DNA from 3 places in the Nocardia sp. NPDC050717 genome. Region 2 is predicted to be linked to each of the others. Evidence: riboswitches for the same ligand, from Rfam matches in the RefSeq annotation. Region 2 holds a riboswitch; each other region holds the start of a gene.
What was found. Region 2 has a riboswitch for S-adenosylmethionine ahead of AB0H56_RS00385 (rhodanese-like domain-containing protein). Riboswitches for the same ligand answer to the same signal wherever they lie in the genome.
Positions count from the first base shown of each region.

Region 1: it holds a riboswitch for S-adenosylmethionine, as region 2 does, so the genes downstream of both, AB0H56_RS24880 (LLM class flavin-dependent oxidoreductase) here and AB0H56_RS00385 (rhodanese-like domain-containing protein) in region 2, are expected to answer to the same signal.
Region 3: it holds a riboswitch for S-adenosylmethionine, as region 2 does, so the genes downstream of both, AB0H56_RS16525 (hypothetical protein) here and AB0H56_RS00385 (rhodanese-like domain-containing protein) in region 2, are expected to answer to the same signal.

Region 1 is NZ_JBFAHR010000014.1:37,908-42,616, forward strand. It holds gene AB0H56_RS24870 (glycosyltransferase family 2 protein) at 1-344, shown strand, start outside; gene AB0H56_RS24875 (hypothetical protein) at 482-1,180, opposite strand; SAM riboswitch class I at 1,392-1,485, shown strand; gene AB0H56_RS24880 (LLM class flavin-dependent oxidoreductase) at 1,494-2,564, shown strand; gene AB0H56_RS24885 (ABC transporter substrate-binding protein) at 2,561-4,180, shown strand; gene AB0H56_RS24890 (ABC transporter permease) at 4,183-4,709, shown strand, end outside.
Region 2 is NZ_JBFAHR010000001.1:82,977-87,685, reverse strand. It holds gene AB0H56_RS00395 (hypothetical protein) at 1-348, opposite strand, end outside; gene AB0H56_RS00390 (O-succinylhomoserine sulfhydrylase) at 394-1,602, opposite strand; gene AB0H56_RS00385 (rhodanese-like domain-containing protein) at 1,613-2,029, opposite strand; SAM riboswitch class IV at 2,047-2,164, opposite strand; gene AB0H56_RS00380 (hypothetical protein) at 2,209-2,667, opposite strand; gene AB0H56_RS00375 (FAD-dependent oxidoreductase) at 2,968-4,320, shown strand; gene AB0H56_RS00370 (amidohydrolase family protein) at 4,371-4,709, shown strand, end outside.
Region 3 is NZ_JBFAHR010000007.1:167,458-172,166, forward strand. It holds gene AB0H56_RS16515 (phenazine antibiotic biosynthesis protein) at 1-332, opposite strand, end outside; gene AB0H56_RS16520 (3-deoxy-7-phosphoheptulonate synthase) at 329-1,537, opposite strand; gene AB0H56_RS16525 (hypothetical protein) at 1,570-2,175, opposite strand; SAM riboswitch class I at 2,188-2,278, opposite strand; gene AB0H56_RS16530 (GNAT family N-acetyltransferase) at 2,501-2,998, shown strand; gene AB0H56_RS16535 (class I SAM-dependent methyltransferase) at 3,027-3,638, opposite strand; gene AB0H56_RS16540 (esterase) at 3,738-4,076, opposite strand; gene AB0H56_RS16545 (metallophosphoesterase) at 4,266-4,709, opposite strand, start outside.

The sequences.
Region 1 (4,709 bases), on a different contig from region 2:
ACGGCGGCCGCGTCGACGCGGGCGCGGCCGTGGGAGTCGTTGCCGCGCTGGCCTATTGGGTCCCACCGCTGGCGCTGCTGCTCGGCCGCGGGCCGGTCCGCCGCGCGGGGCTGCTCGGCTATCTCGCCGCCGTCGCGGGCCGGCTCGTCGCCCGGCGCCTCGAGAGCCGCCGCCGCCCGACCGGCGCCGATCTCACCTCGGCCCTCGCCCATCCCGTGGGCGTCCTGAAGTACCTGTCGCTGTGGGCCCGCTCGCACCGCCGTCACCGCTCCGGCGACCTGCGCTGGAAGCAGCGGCCACTCGTCACCCCGAGCGCCGCGCGGGTCGCCGACCGGCTCGGCTGAGCAGTCCGCCCTCATCGCCCACCCGGCGAGGACGAACCCGCCGACCTGTTCCGCCCGCTCCGCGCCGACCAGACGCGAACTCACCCGGAGTAGCGCGATCCACCCCTTCGGGTGCGTAGCGGCAAACCCGCGTCGGGTCAGGGGACTTCGGTGATGCCCACCGTCGGGAAGAAGAAGCAGGAGCGGCCCGCGTTGTCGGTGGTGCCGAAGACGGCGGCCAGCACCGTGCCGTGCCCGGTGTCGACGGGGACCGCGCGCACACCGCCGACGGGGATGGCGGTGAAGAGGAAGTCGCGGATGGCCGTCTCGGCCAGCGGCCGCAGTTCCACCGGCACCTCGGGCGGCACCAGCGCGCGGACGATGTCGGCGATCGACCCCATCGAGGCCATCCCGCCGCGGCCGGTGCTGATGTTGAGCCAGGCCACCTGCATGCCGGAGGTCTTGGTGGCGGCGGTGTCCGGGGCGAGCCCGTAGGGCAGGAAGGTGAACATCGTCTGCCCGGACTTCACCGCGGTGAGATCGAGGCCGGGGATCTGGACGGTGTTCGACGGCCACGGGCCGGGCACCGCGCCCGCCACGGCCGGGACGAGACCGAGCCCGTCCCCGGCGCAGTTCGCGGCGACCGTGGGGTACAGGAACGGCTGGACGCCCAGCGATTCGAGGGTGGCGACGACGGTCTGATAGGCGCCGAGCAGGTCACCCGGCCCCGCGGCCTGCGTCGCGGGCGCATCCCTGGTTACCGCGGGCTCCGCCGCCGCGGGTGGCGCGGCGAGTAGGAGCGCGGCGGCGCAGGCCGCCAGCGTGGTGAGCGTGGTCTTCGGACGCGAATCGAACACGGCGCACTCCTCATCGACGTGAAGAAGGCCGAGGCTACTCCCCGCGCGGACCGAATCCGCCCAGGTGGCGGCGATCCTTGTTCGGCGCGTCGCGCACATTGTCGTCGCGTTCGGCCCCGGATCGAAGCTCTGCGCTCACGCTGATTTCTACCGTTGTGCGCGATCGCGCCTGTGCCCCATGCTGGTTCAGCTCGGGCTCGATGGCTGGGGCACACCATCCAGAGCGACCGAGAGACCTGGCTCCACGACGTCGCAGCAACCCGCCCGTGACCGGGTGTGGGTGCTTCCGCCGGGTTCGATGGAGGAGGTCAACGTGAAGTTTCTGCTGTTCACCTTGGTGACCAGGGTGCCCGATCCGCACACCGGCGTTGTCCCGGCGACCAGGGACCGGTTCCGGGAGGTCGTCGAGCAGGCGCGCCTGGCCGAGGAGCTGGGCTACGACGGGTTCGCCGTCGGCGAGCGCCACGAGGACCCCTTCCTCTCGGCCGCTCCCCCGGTGCTGCTGAGCCACCTCGCCGCGGTCACCTCGCGGATCACCCTGTTCACCGCGGTGACCACGCTGAGTCTGCTGGATCCGGTGCGCGCGTTCGAGGACTACTCGACGCTGGACAATCTCGCCGACGGGCGCCTGGAGCTGATCATCGGCAAGGGCAACGGCGCCGCGCAGGCCCGGCTCTACCACGTCACCACCGAGGATCAGTGGGATCGCAATCGCGAGGGCTACGAGCTGTTCCGTGCCCTGTGGGACAGCGACGAGGTGACCTGGTCGGGCCGTTTCCGCCCACCGCTCACCGCGGCGAAGGCGCTGCCGCGACCGTGGCAGCCGCGGATCCGGGTCTGGCACGGCAGCGCGACCAGCCGCGAATCGGTGGAACTGGCCGCCCGCCACGGTGATCCGCTGTTCTCCGCGAACGTGACCCATCCGATCGAGCCCTACGCCGAACTGGTGCGGCACTACCGGGAGCGCTGGGCACACCACGGCCACGACCCGGCCGACGCGCTGGTCGGCGCCGGTACCGCGGGCTTCCACGTCGCGCCCACCTCGCAGCAGGCCAGGGCGGTGTACGCCCCGCTGTTCGAGGCGCGGTCGGCGCTGGCGCGAAAGCTGGGCCTGCCCCTCGTGTTCGACACCCTCGACGACTTCGTCGCGCGCAGTTCCGCGCTGATCGGCAGCCCGCAGGAGGTGATCGACAAGGTCGGTCGCTATCACGAGCGGTTCGGGCACGAGGTGATCCACCTCTCCGCCGAGCGCGAAGGCCGCGCCGACGCCGACTACCTGGGCAGCCTCGAGCTGTTCCAGGCCGAGGTGGCGCCGGAGCTGCGCCGCCGCATTCCCAGCCGTCCCCTGGCCGCAGGCCGCGAATTCTCTGGAGTCACCCCGTGATCGGTTCTCGTCATCGTCTCGCCGCCGTCGTCGGCGTGTTCGCCACCGCCGCCACCGTGGCCGCGTGCGGCGGGGAGTCGGGAGGTCCCGGCGGGCAGGCCGGTCCGCCGCAGCCGGGTGGCACGCTGCGGTACGGCCTGTCGCAGGCGCCCTCGTGCTCGGATCCGGCGCAGGCCGGGTCGAACCAGTCGATCTATGTCGCCCGCCAGATCGTCGACTCGCTCACCGATCAGGATCCGAAGACCGGCGCGATCACGCCGTGGCTGGCCAAGAGCTGGGAGATCAGCCCCGACGCCAAGGTCTTCACCTTCCGGCTCGCCGACGGGGTCACTTTCAGCGACGGCACCCCGCTCACCGCCGACTCGGTGCGCGACACCTTCGACGCGGTCGTGCGGCTCGGCGGCGCGAAGGCCCCGCTCGGCACGAGCTACCTCACCAACTACGTCGGCACCACCGCGGTCGACAAGCTCACCGCCCGTGTCGAATTCAGCCAGCCGAACGCCCAGTTCCTGCAGGCCTCCTCGACCCCGCAACTCGGCATCCTCGGCCAGGCGACCAACGCGAAACCGGCCGAGGCCAGGTGCGCGGGCGACAACATCGGCAGCGGCCCCTTCACCTACGCCGAATACAAGCAGGACGTCTCCGTGGCGCTGGCCAAGCGCACCGGATACCACTGGGGTTCGGACGTTTTCGGGCACGAGGGCGAGGCGTACCTGGATCGGATCGAGTTCACCGTCGTCCCCGAATCCGGGGTGCGCACCGGCAGTCTCGTCTCCGGTCAGCTCGACGCGATCAGCGACGCGCTGCCCCAGGACGCCCCACAGATCGAGGCGGTCGGCGGTCGGGTGCTCTCCACGTCCAACCCCGGCACACCGTTCGGCCTGCACGTCAATGTGACGCGCGGTCCGCTGCGCGATCCCGCGGTGCGCCAGGCGCTGCTGCCCGCGCTCGACCGGCAGCAACTCGTCGACACCGTGCTCGGCCCGCAGTTCAAGACCGCGACCTCGACGCTGGCCTCGGCGACACCCGCCTACACCGACCTCTCGGCGCGCCTGCCCTACGACCCCGCGAAGGCGAAGTCGATCCTCGACCAGGCGGGCTGGACCACCGGCCCGGACGGCATCCGCGCGAAGAACGGTGAGCGACTGAGCTTCTCGGTCACCTTCAGCCAGGTGTTCGCCGGCAATCAGGCGATCCTGGAGCTGGTGCAGCAGCAGCTGCGACAGGTCGGCGTCGACCTGCGGCTCGACCTGGTGTCGCTGCCGGAGTGGACCGCCAAGATGAACGCCAAGGACTACGACTCCACCTACGGCAACTCCACCCGCGCCGACGGCGACATCCTGCGCACTTCCTTCGCCGTCACCGGCCGCAATCTCAACGCGCGCGGCCCGATCCCGGCGCTGGACGAGACCTTGGACAAGCAGCTCGCCACCAACGACCCGGCTGCGCGGGCGGAGTTGATCAAGACCGCGCAGCAGCAGATCCTCGACAACGGCCTCTACGTCCCGACCATCGAGCTCTCGCAGGCGATCGGCGCGGCGGCGGGCACCCAGGATCTGAAGTTCGAGGCCTCGGCGCGGCTGCAGTTCTTCGACACCTGGCTGAGCGGGCGCTGACCATGGTCCGCTACGTGGGATCGCGGCTGCTGCAGGCGATCTGGGTGATCTGGGCGGCGTTCACCGTCTCGTTCGTCGTGCTGTATCTGCTGCCGGCCGACCCGGTCTCGATGGCCGCCGACGGCGCGGGCACCGGCACGCCGGTCGACAAGGCGGCCATCGCCGAGATGCAGGCCCGCTACGGCCTGGACAAGCCGCTGTGGGAGCAGTACCTGAGCGCGCTCGGCAACGCGGTGACCGGTGATCTGGGCCGTTCGATCAACACCGGGCAGCCGGTGACCGAGGCGATCGGCGACGCGATACCGGCCACCCTCGGACTGGCCGGTCTGGCCCTGCTGTTCGCGGTCGCGGGCGGCACCGCGATCGCCTTCGCCGCCACCTACACCCGGCGCGCGTGGCTGCGCAACGCCCTCGCCGCGCTGCCGCCACTGGGCGTCTCGGTGCCGACGTTCTGGACGGGTCTGCTGCTGCTGCAGCTGTTCTCGTTCCGGCTGCACTGGTTTCCCGCGTTCGGCGGCACCGGGTTGCG
Region 2 (4,709 bases):
GATGCCGTCGGTGGTCTCGTAGTACTCGTGCCTGGTGGAGTAGGCCGAGTCGATGCGGCCGGGTTCGGGCAGGGTGATGATGCCGTCGGCCGCCGCGCGATCGAGGATCTGGCCCATGATTCCGGTCAGGCCGATGGCCGAGGCGAAACCGAACTCCGCCGACCACGCGCCGCGGTGTTGTTCACGCAGCGGCAGCGTGGTGGCGGGGCCGGTGATGGTCCGCTCGGACCAGGTTTCGAGCGGACCCGCGAGCGGGAAGAGCCAGGGGCGCTCGTCGAAGAGCTCCTTCGCCCGCTGCCTGCGTCGATCGTTCTCGGCGTAGTAGGCCCGGAGTTCTTCGGCGTCCATCACCCGAAACTAGCAGCACGCCAGTCCATCCGGCGGTTCAGCGAGCTAGCTCAGCGCGTGGTCGAGATCGCCGAGGAGGTCCTCGATGTCCTCTAGGCCGACCGAGATGCGCACGACACCGTCGGACAGGCCGATGGTGGCGCGACCCTCGGGGCCCATCGCGCGGTGCGTGGTGGTGGCGGGGTGGGTGATCAGCGTCTTGGCATCGCCGAGGTTGTTGGAGATGTCGATGATGCGCAGGCGGTTCAGCACCTCGAACGCGCGCTTCTTGCCGTCCTCGCCCGCGAGCTCGAAGGTGACCACCGTACCGCCGCCCGACATCTGCGCGGTGGCGAGGTCGTACTGCGGATGTGATTCCAGGAACGGGTATTTCACCCAGTTCACGGACTTGCTGGTCTCGAGGAACCGGGCGACCCGCAGCGCCGACTCGGTGGACTGACGCACGCGCAGCGGCATCGTCTCGAGACCCTTGAGCAGGGTCCACGCGTTGAACGGGCTCAGCGCGGGACCGGTGTGGCGCATCAGGTTCTTGACCGGGCCGTCGATGTAGTCCTGGGCGCCGAGGATCGCGCCGCCGAGCACGCGGCCCTGGCCGTCGATGTGCTTGGTGCCGGAGTAGACCACCACGTCGGCGCCGAGTTCGAAGCCGCGCTGCAGCAGCGGGGTGGCGAAGACGTTGTCCAGCACCACCTTCGCGCCCGCGGCATGGGCCAGCTCGGTGACCTTGCGGACGTCGACCAGGGTCTGCATCGGGTTGGCCGGGGTCTCGAAGAACACGGCCTGGGTGGGCACCGAGAGCGCCTGCTCCCACTGCTCGAGGTCGTCGCCGTCGACGAAGACGGTCTCGACGCCCCAGCGCGGCAGGATCTCGTTGCACACCACGAAGCAGGAGCCGAACAGGCTGCGCGCCGCGACCAGCCGGTCGCCCGCCTTCAGCAGCGCGCCCAGCGCGGTGAACACCGCGGACATGCCCGACGCGGTCGCGAACGCGGCCTCGGCACCGTCGAGCAGGCGGATGCGCTCCTCGAACATGGCGACCGTCGGGTTGCCGTAGCGGGAGTAGACGAAGTGCTCGACCTCGCCGGTGAAGGACGCCTCGGCCGCCTCGGCGCTCTCGTAGACGAAACCCGAGGTGAGGTACAGCGCCTCGGAGGTCTCCTCGAAGCCGGAGCGGCGCAGGCCGCCGCGCACACCGAGCGTGGCGGGGCCGACTCCCTCGGGCAGTGGCTTGTCGAACGAACCACCGGTGATCATGCGTTTCTCCTTATGCCTGACGCCACGGCAGGCCGACCGCGCGCCAGCCGACGCTGCCGCGCTGCCCGAACGCGTCGGGGCCGCCCTCGAAACCGTCCAGGACGTTGTAGGACGGGGTGAATCCCGCCGCCGTCGCCACGGTCGCCGCGCCGATGGAGCGCTGACCGGAGCGACACAGGAACACCACGGGCGCGTCGTCCGGCCGTCCGGCCAGCGCCTGCGCGAGCTGGGCGGCGAACTCGGGATTGCGGGCGCCGGTGCCGTCGACCCACTCGATGAAGTGGGCCGGGCGCTCGATGGAGCTGGTGTCGGGGATGCCGATCTGTGCCCACTCGCCTTCGGTGCGCACGTCGACGAGCACCGCGCCGGGATGCTCGGTCAGGATCTCCCACGCCTTCTCAGGGGTGATGTCGCCGGCGTAAGTCATGTCGAACCTCCTGCGTGAATCCGCTCTTGCCGTGGTGGTTGTTCCAGCACACGGCCAGGTCGTCACCCGGAGCACCCCACCGCGGAGGAGGGTTGCCGACCAGCGAGCCGGGGCTTGGCGCTGGCACTCATGACCTTGCGATCTGAGATTGCCCCGGCACAGGTCACCGTGTCAAACGGTCACGGCGTGCAGACCAGCCAGGCGCCGTCGACCCGGGTCAGGTTCCAGGTGCTGGTCGAGGACGTGTCACCGATCCGGACGGTGGCGTCGATCTTGGCGCGGTCACCGTTGACGGTCGCCTTGTCGAAGCCCTTCTTGTCGACCGTCACTTCCGATTTCGGGCCGCCGAGCCGCTCGGACAGGCCGGATTTCACCTCGTCGAAGCCGGGGCAGGCGACACCGGGCGGCGGACGCAGCTCGCTGCGCGAGCGCGCGTCGATATAGTTGGAGACAGCGGCCGTGAGCCGATCGGCCTCTGTGACATTTTTCTCAGCGGGCGAGAGCAGCCCGCCGAGCACGATGCCGATGAGCACGAGGATCGCGATCACCGCGGCCGCGACGAACGGGACGATGGAACGCTTGTCGGTCTGATCCACCACGATGGGCTGGTCGTCCGACCCTTTTTGCTCCTCGTTCATGCTGTAATCCTGACAGACCCGGCGCCGGCGACCACACCGCACGCCGGACGGCCACGATGCCGCAGATAGAATCGCCAGAAGTGTGGCTCGCTGCCGGGGAGAAGGCAGCTGCCGACAGCCGGATCGTCAAGTTAGCCTAGGCTGAGTTGACGCCGTCAAACGTTATCGACCAAAGGGTGCGCGTAGAAAATGACCGAACAGAGTGCTGAGTCCACCGGCGATGTTCGCGAGCCCTCCGTGGGTACGCAGGCTGCCGCCTCCGGGCCTGACGCGAACACCGCGACCACCCGCCCGCTCCGCATTGCGATCGTGGGCGCAGGACCGGCCGGTATCTACGCCGCCGACGCGTTGATGAAGTCCGATGCCGACGTGAGCATCGACCTCTACGAGCGCATGCCCGCCCCGTTCGGTCTGATCCGCTACGGTGTCGCGCCCGACCACCCGCGCATCAAGGGCATCATCACCGCCCTGCACAAGGTCCTCGACAAGGACCAGGTGCGCCTGCTCGGCAACATCGACTACGGCACCGACATCACCCTCGACGACCTGCGTCAGTTCTACGACGCGGTGATCTTCTCGACCGGCGCCAACGCCGACCGCGCGCTGCCGATCCCGGGCATCGACCTGGACGGTTCCTACGGCGCCGCCGACTTCGTCTCCTGGTACGACGGCCACCCGGACGTGCCGCGCTCGTGGCCGCTGGACGCGGAGAAGGTCGCCGTCCTCGGTGTCGGCAACGTCGCCCTCGACGTGGCCCGCGTGCTGGCCAAGACCGGTGACGAGCTGCTGCCGACCGAGATCCCGCCGAACGTCTACAAGGGCCTCAAGGCCAACAAGGCCGTCGAGGTGCACGTGTTCGGCCGTCGTGGCCCGGCGCAGGCCAAGTTCACCCCGCTCGAGCTGCGCGAACTCGACCACTCGCCGACCATCGAGGTCATCGTCGATCCCGAGGACATCGACTACGACGAGGGCTCCGAGGCCGCGCGCCGCAACTCCAAGCAGGTCGACATGGTCGCCAACACCCTGGAGCAGTGGGCCATCCGCGACCAGGGCGACCGCCCGCACAAGCTGTTCCTGCACTTCTTCGAGTCGCCGGCCGAGATCATCGGCGAGGACGGCAAGGTCGTCGGTCTCAAGACCGAGCGCACCCAGCTCGACGGCTCCGGCAACGTCAAGGGCACCGGCGAGTTCAAGCAGTGGGACGTGCAGGCGATCTACCGCGCCGTCGGTTACCTGTCGCAGAACATCACCCAGCTGCCGTTCGACGACCAGGCTGGCACCGTGCCGAACGAGGCCGGTCGCGTGCTCGCCGACGAGACCGCCGAGGGCTCGGCCCGCTTCATGCCGGCCACCTACGTGACCGGCTGGATCAAGCGCGGCCCGGTCGGCCTCATCGGCCACACCAAGGGCGACGCCAACGAGACCATCGCCTGCCTGCTCGACGACGCCAAGGACTTCACCCCGGCCGCCAAGCCGGAGCCGGAGGCCGTCACCGAGTTCCTCGAGGGCAAGGGCATCCCGTTCACCACGTGGGCGGGCTGGTACCGCCTCGACGCGCACGAGCGGGCACTCGGCGAGCCCGAGGGCCGCGAGCGCGTGAAGGTCGTGGAGCGCGAGGACATGCTGCGCGCGTCCGAGCCGAACAAGGTCTGACGCACTCCCTGACTCGCCGGTTCGGGGTCGGGTGAGGCATCCTGATACACGTGTTCGATGCGCACGTCCACATCATCGATCCGCGGTACCCGCTGATCGAGAACGAAGGCTACCTGCCTGACCCCTACACCATCGCGGACTATCGAAAGCGCATGGCGCACTTCGATGTTCGCGGTGGTGCGGTGGTCAGCGCATCGTTCCAGGGGACAGACCAGAGTTACCTGAAGGCCGCGCTGGCCGCGCTCGGCGAGGGCTGGGTCGGGGTCACCCGGCTCGACCTGGACGCCAGCGACGAGGAGATCCTCGAACTGGACCGGGCCGGGGTGCGCGCGCTGCGGTTCAACCTCAAGCGCGCCGCCGCCGACATCACCCAGATGACCGTGCAGGCC
Region 3 (4,709 bases), on a different contig from region 2:
TCGATCCAGCTCGCGCTGTAGATCAGCCGCTTGGGTGACCCGGTCGTGCCGCCCGTCTCGTAGATCAGCGGCGGCGCGCCCGAGCGGCCGAGACCGCGAGGAATGAGGTCTTCGACCCGGCTGGTGCGCAAGTGCGCGGCGATGTCGGGGAACCGGGCGAGATCCTCGTAGGAGGAGATGTCGGTCCGGGGATCGAAATCCAGGGTCTCGGCGATCCGCAGCCACAGCGCCGAGCCTGTCTCCGGGTTGAAATGCCAGTCCAGAGCGTCGCGCAGGAACTGGTCGGGATCGCGCGCGTCCCATCGGGTCGAGGCGGTGACGGGGCTGGTCATGGCGCGTCCTCTCGTGGCGCGTCGTGGCGCCAGGCATCGATGACGTGGGCGGTTTGTTCGGCGTTGAGGCGCGGATCGAGCAATGTGGTGTAGTGACGGCCCGGCTCGGGATCGCGGCCACGCTCACCGCATTCGTAGATGTCCTCGTGGGTGGCCTCGAGGTGCAGGCCGCCCGGGTGCTGGTCCTGGGAGCCGAGCACCGCGAGGAACCCGCGCAGCTCGTCGACGATGCGCTCCACCGGCCGGGTCTTGAGGCCGCGCGCGGTCGTCACCGTGTTGCCGTGCATCGGATCGCACACCCAGTTCACGGGATGCCGTTGCGCACGAAGGTGTTCCACGATCGGAGCGAGCCTGCCGATCGACGCCGCACCCATCCGGATGATGAACGTCAGGCGCCCCGGGACACGGGCGGGATCGATCCGCTCGGCCAAGGCGGCGACGTCGCGCGGTGTCGCAGTGGGGCCGATCTTGACGCTGACCGGGTTGGTCAGCGTGGCGGCGATCGCGATGTGCGCGCCGTCGAGGTGGCGTGTCCGTTCACCGATCCACGGCCAGTGCGTGCTCGCCAGATGATTGCCGGCTGGCGTCGGACGCAGGTGTGCCAGTTCGTAGTCGATGAGCAGCAGTTCGTGACTCGACCAGATGGTGCGGTCGGGATGGCGGCGGTTGTGCTCGTCGATGACGGCCATGGCCATCGCGGAGGCCTGGTGACAGTGCAGGATTCGGGCTGGATCGGGGATGCGTGCCGCCGGGGTCGGCGCGGGACCGTTCACCATCGGCCCGCGGAAGGCGGGCAGCGACCGGCCCTCGACCTGGTCATAGGGATTCGACCGGGGTTTGGTGTACTGCCCGGCTATCCGGCCCACCGCCACGGCGGCGAGTCCGGCTCGATGCGCCAGGCGGATGCGGGAGTCGTCGAGGAATTCGAGTTTGCGGGCGATCAGCTCGGGCGTCGATTTCGCTGGGTCCTCGACACAATCGCCCAGTTGCAGCACCACGGCGCGTCCGGCATTCACCGCCGCGAGTTGATTGTCGAGAATCGCGTTCGACGCCTGCTCGACGAGCGGTGTTTCGGCGGTTTCCCGAAAGGCCTTTCGTGCAGATTCCGGGTCCGGCCAGAACGGTTGCTGGTCGGTCCGCAGTGCACGGAAACTGTCGATATGGTCGGGAATGACCGGCGTCGCCGCCGGGAGAATATTCGTCATCTGAGGTGGTCCCGTTTTTGTCGTCGCGGGTTTTATCGGCTGGCGTTCCAGATGCAGCCCCGCGCACCGCCGGGCTGTTCCGACAGCGTGCATTCAGCGCGCAGTCCTTTGGCATTGATCAGCGATGTCGTCGCCGGGACGCAGTATTCGCAGGGCGCTTCGAGCGTGATCGTCACCCCGCGTGCGCGGGCCTGTTCCCGGTAGTCCCAGATCGCGCAGTGCGCGATCTCCAGCGTGGCGTCCGCGGCGGAGGCGCTGAGCCAGCGCATCTTCGAACCATACAGTGCCGCTTGACTTTCCAGTCGACGCAGTGGCGTCACGGCATCGTTGCGGCCCTCGTCGTCGATCGCGCCGTAGATCGTTCCGTTCGTCTCGGCCCAGGCGCCGAGTTTCTCGTGCCCGAAATTGCGGACCACGAATCTCTCCATCGCCGCCTGGGCCCGGAAGAACGCGCTCTTCCATTCACTCTCGGCGGCCGGACCCGATTGCGGGATGGCTCCGTAGATCTCGTGTTTCACCTCGATCAAACGGTCGAGATGCTTCCCGCCTTGCGAGTCGACCACGAATTTCGTCAGTCCCGCTTCCGCTTCGAACAGTCGCCGACGCCACAGCTGTGCGCCCGCCCCGAATGTAGACACAGATTGCCCTCCAGTTCATCGTCACTGGCATTAGCACCTGCGACCCGTGGTCGTGGTTGCTGCGGCGTCGTCGAGCCAGTCTCTCAGCCGCTCTCGATGAAAAAGTGATCCGGCGACGACTCTAACGCGCACCGAGCACGGGCCACGAAGTCGGCGCTGCCGATCAGGGCGTTTCCGCAGGCCCTGCGGTTCCAATCCGGACGAGCGGAAAGTTCGCATCACTAAATTTCGTTGCGAGGCAAATGATTCCGTCGGCGCCGGAGCGTGGGCCACACTGGGGTCGATGGCGTACGCCACCCGGACGGCTCGGACAGATGGGGACAGCATGGCCGAGGAAAGCTTGCGGCACTGGGAGATTCGCGAGGTCGACTACGACGACCCCGACGCCGTCACGCTTCGTGACGATCTCCAGCGGTTCTATGTCGAGCGCTACGGCGGCCCCGACGACGCGCCGGTGAACCCGGACGACTTCCGGCCACCGCACGGCGCCTGCTTCGTCGGCTACCTCGCGGGCGAACCGGTCGCCGCGGGCTACTGGCACTCCCTCGCCGTGGACCGGCTCGGCACCAGCGAGCTCGTCGAACTCAAGCGAGTGCACGTGATCGCGGCGCAGCGGCGGCGCGGCTTCGCCCAGCGCCTCATCGCCGAGCTCGAACGCACCGCACTCGCCGCCGGGCACAAGGCCGCGGTCCTGTCCACCGGGCTGCGCCAGCCCGAGGCCATCGCCCTGTACAAACGCCTCGGCTACGAGGCCATCGAGGGCTTCGGCCACTACGCCGACGACAGCAATGTGACCTTCCTGGGCAGGCGGCTCAGCCCGTGATGTCCCTGCCGAGCGGGCCGGTGACGGCTCAGCGGGCGACGCCCAGCGACAGGGCACCGAACGCCTTGGGGGCACCGGCCAGGTAGAACCGGTCGAGTTCGGCGGTCTCGAAGCCCGCGCCGGTGATCAGCGCCGGGATGTCGCGGTCGAGGTGGCAGCCGCCCGCGATGCGTTGCTGGATCGGGTTCAGCCGGTGCTGCCAGGTCCGCACCGACGCGTCGGGGGCCAGTCCGTGTTCCACGAAATGCAGTGTGCCGCCCGGTTTCAGCACCCGGCGGATCTCGGCCAGCGCGGCCGCGACGTCGGGGATGGTGCACAGGGTGAACGTCGAGAGCGCGGTGTCGAAGGTGGCGTCCCCGAACGGCAGTGACTGGCCGTCCAGGCCCGCGCGTTCGATCGGAACCGAGCTCGCCGCGACGCGTTTCGCGCCGATCTTCCAGGCGACGTCGGCGGGTTCGACACCGCTGACGCGGTCGACCGCGGCCGGATAGAACCCGACGTTGTTTCCCGACCCGAATCCCACCTCGACGACGGCGCCGTGCAGCCCGGCGCAGGCGCGCCTGCGCAGCGTGTCGTTCGCGGCGACACCGCACACCTTGTCGGTGAGATGGGGCAGGATCCGGTCGGTGTAGAAGCCCATCCCTCGATCATGCTCCTGGGGTCGCGCGTATGCGGCGGGAATACGACGGTGGGCACCGATCCGTTCGGAATCGGTGCCCACCGGGACAGCGTGGCTGGATCAGGCGTTGATCGTCACCGCGTCGTCGGCGATCGAGTAGCTGATCGACCCGTTCTCGAAGTGGCTGATCTTGCCGCCCTCGATGTCCTGCTCGTCGGAGGTCGGGTAGCCCAGACGGCCGCCGGCGCCGCCCTCGGCCTCCCAGGCCTGACGGATCGCGCCGTACACGGTCTTGGCACCGGTCGGGAGCTTGAAGTAGATGACGCCGCCGGTGAACTCCTGGTACTTGCCGCCGTTCGGGGCGTCCAGCTCATCGGAGGTCGGCTGGCCCAGCGGGCTCGACGCGCCACCGGCTTCGTTGTAGTGGTCGCCGATAGCTCCGTTGACTTCGAATGCCATTTCCAGCAATTCCTTTCACACAGATAACGATGGGCAAAGCAGCGGCGAAGTTACCGCAGGTTTGCTCGGCCCGGGCGGCGACGCGCGGGCCGACATGACATCGCCAAGTTCCGTACATCCGTGCGTGGACAGCGATTCAGGTGGGCGGCACCGGCGTGACAGCACGCGGACACCCGGCGGCGGAGGCGGTCAGGCCAGGCGGCGGTCGAAGACCTGAGTGCCCGCGCTGGTGGCGGGGTCGACGGTGACCGCGCGCAGGCGCACGCTCTCGGGGGTCAGGTCCATGACCATGAAGCCCAGTTCGTGCTGGGTTTCGTAGAGTGCGGGGTGGGCGCCCGCGCGCGGCTCGGCCCCTGCGGTCTTGCCCGCCGCGCCGGAGACGATCTGGCGGGTGCCCTTCGACGACGCGGTCGGTTCGAGCACCTGCAGCGTGTGATCGTGGCCGGACAGCAGCAACGACACCTTGCCCAGCACGTGCTCTTCGAAGAAGCGTTTGGCGTGGACGCCGTTGAGCGGTTCGACGGGCAGACCCTCGTAGTTGCCCGCGTCGCCGTGCGGGCCGTTGCTCAGGTAGGGGTGGTGGGTGCAGGCGATCTTCCACGGCGCCGTGGATGCGGCCAGCGCGGTGTCGAG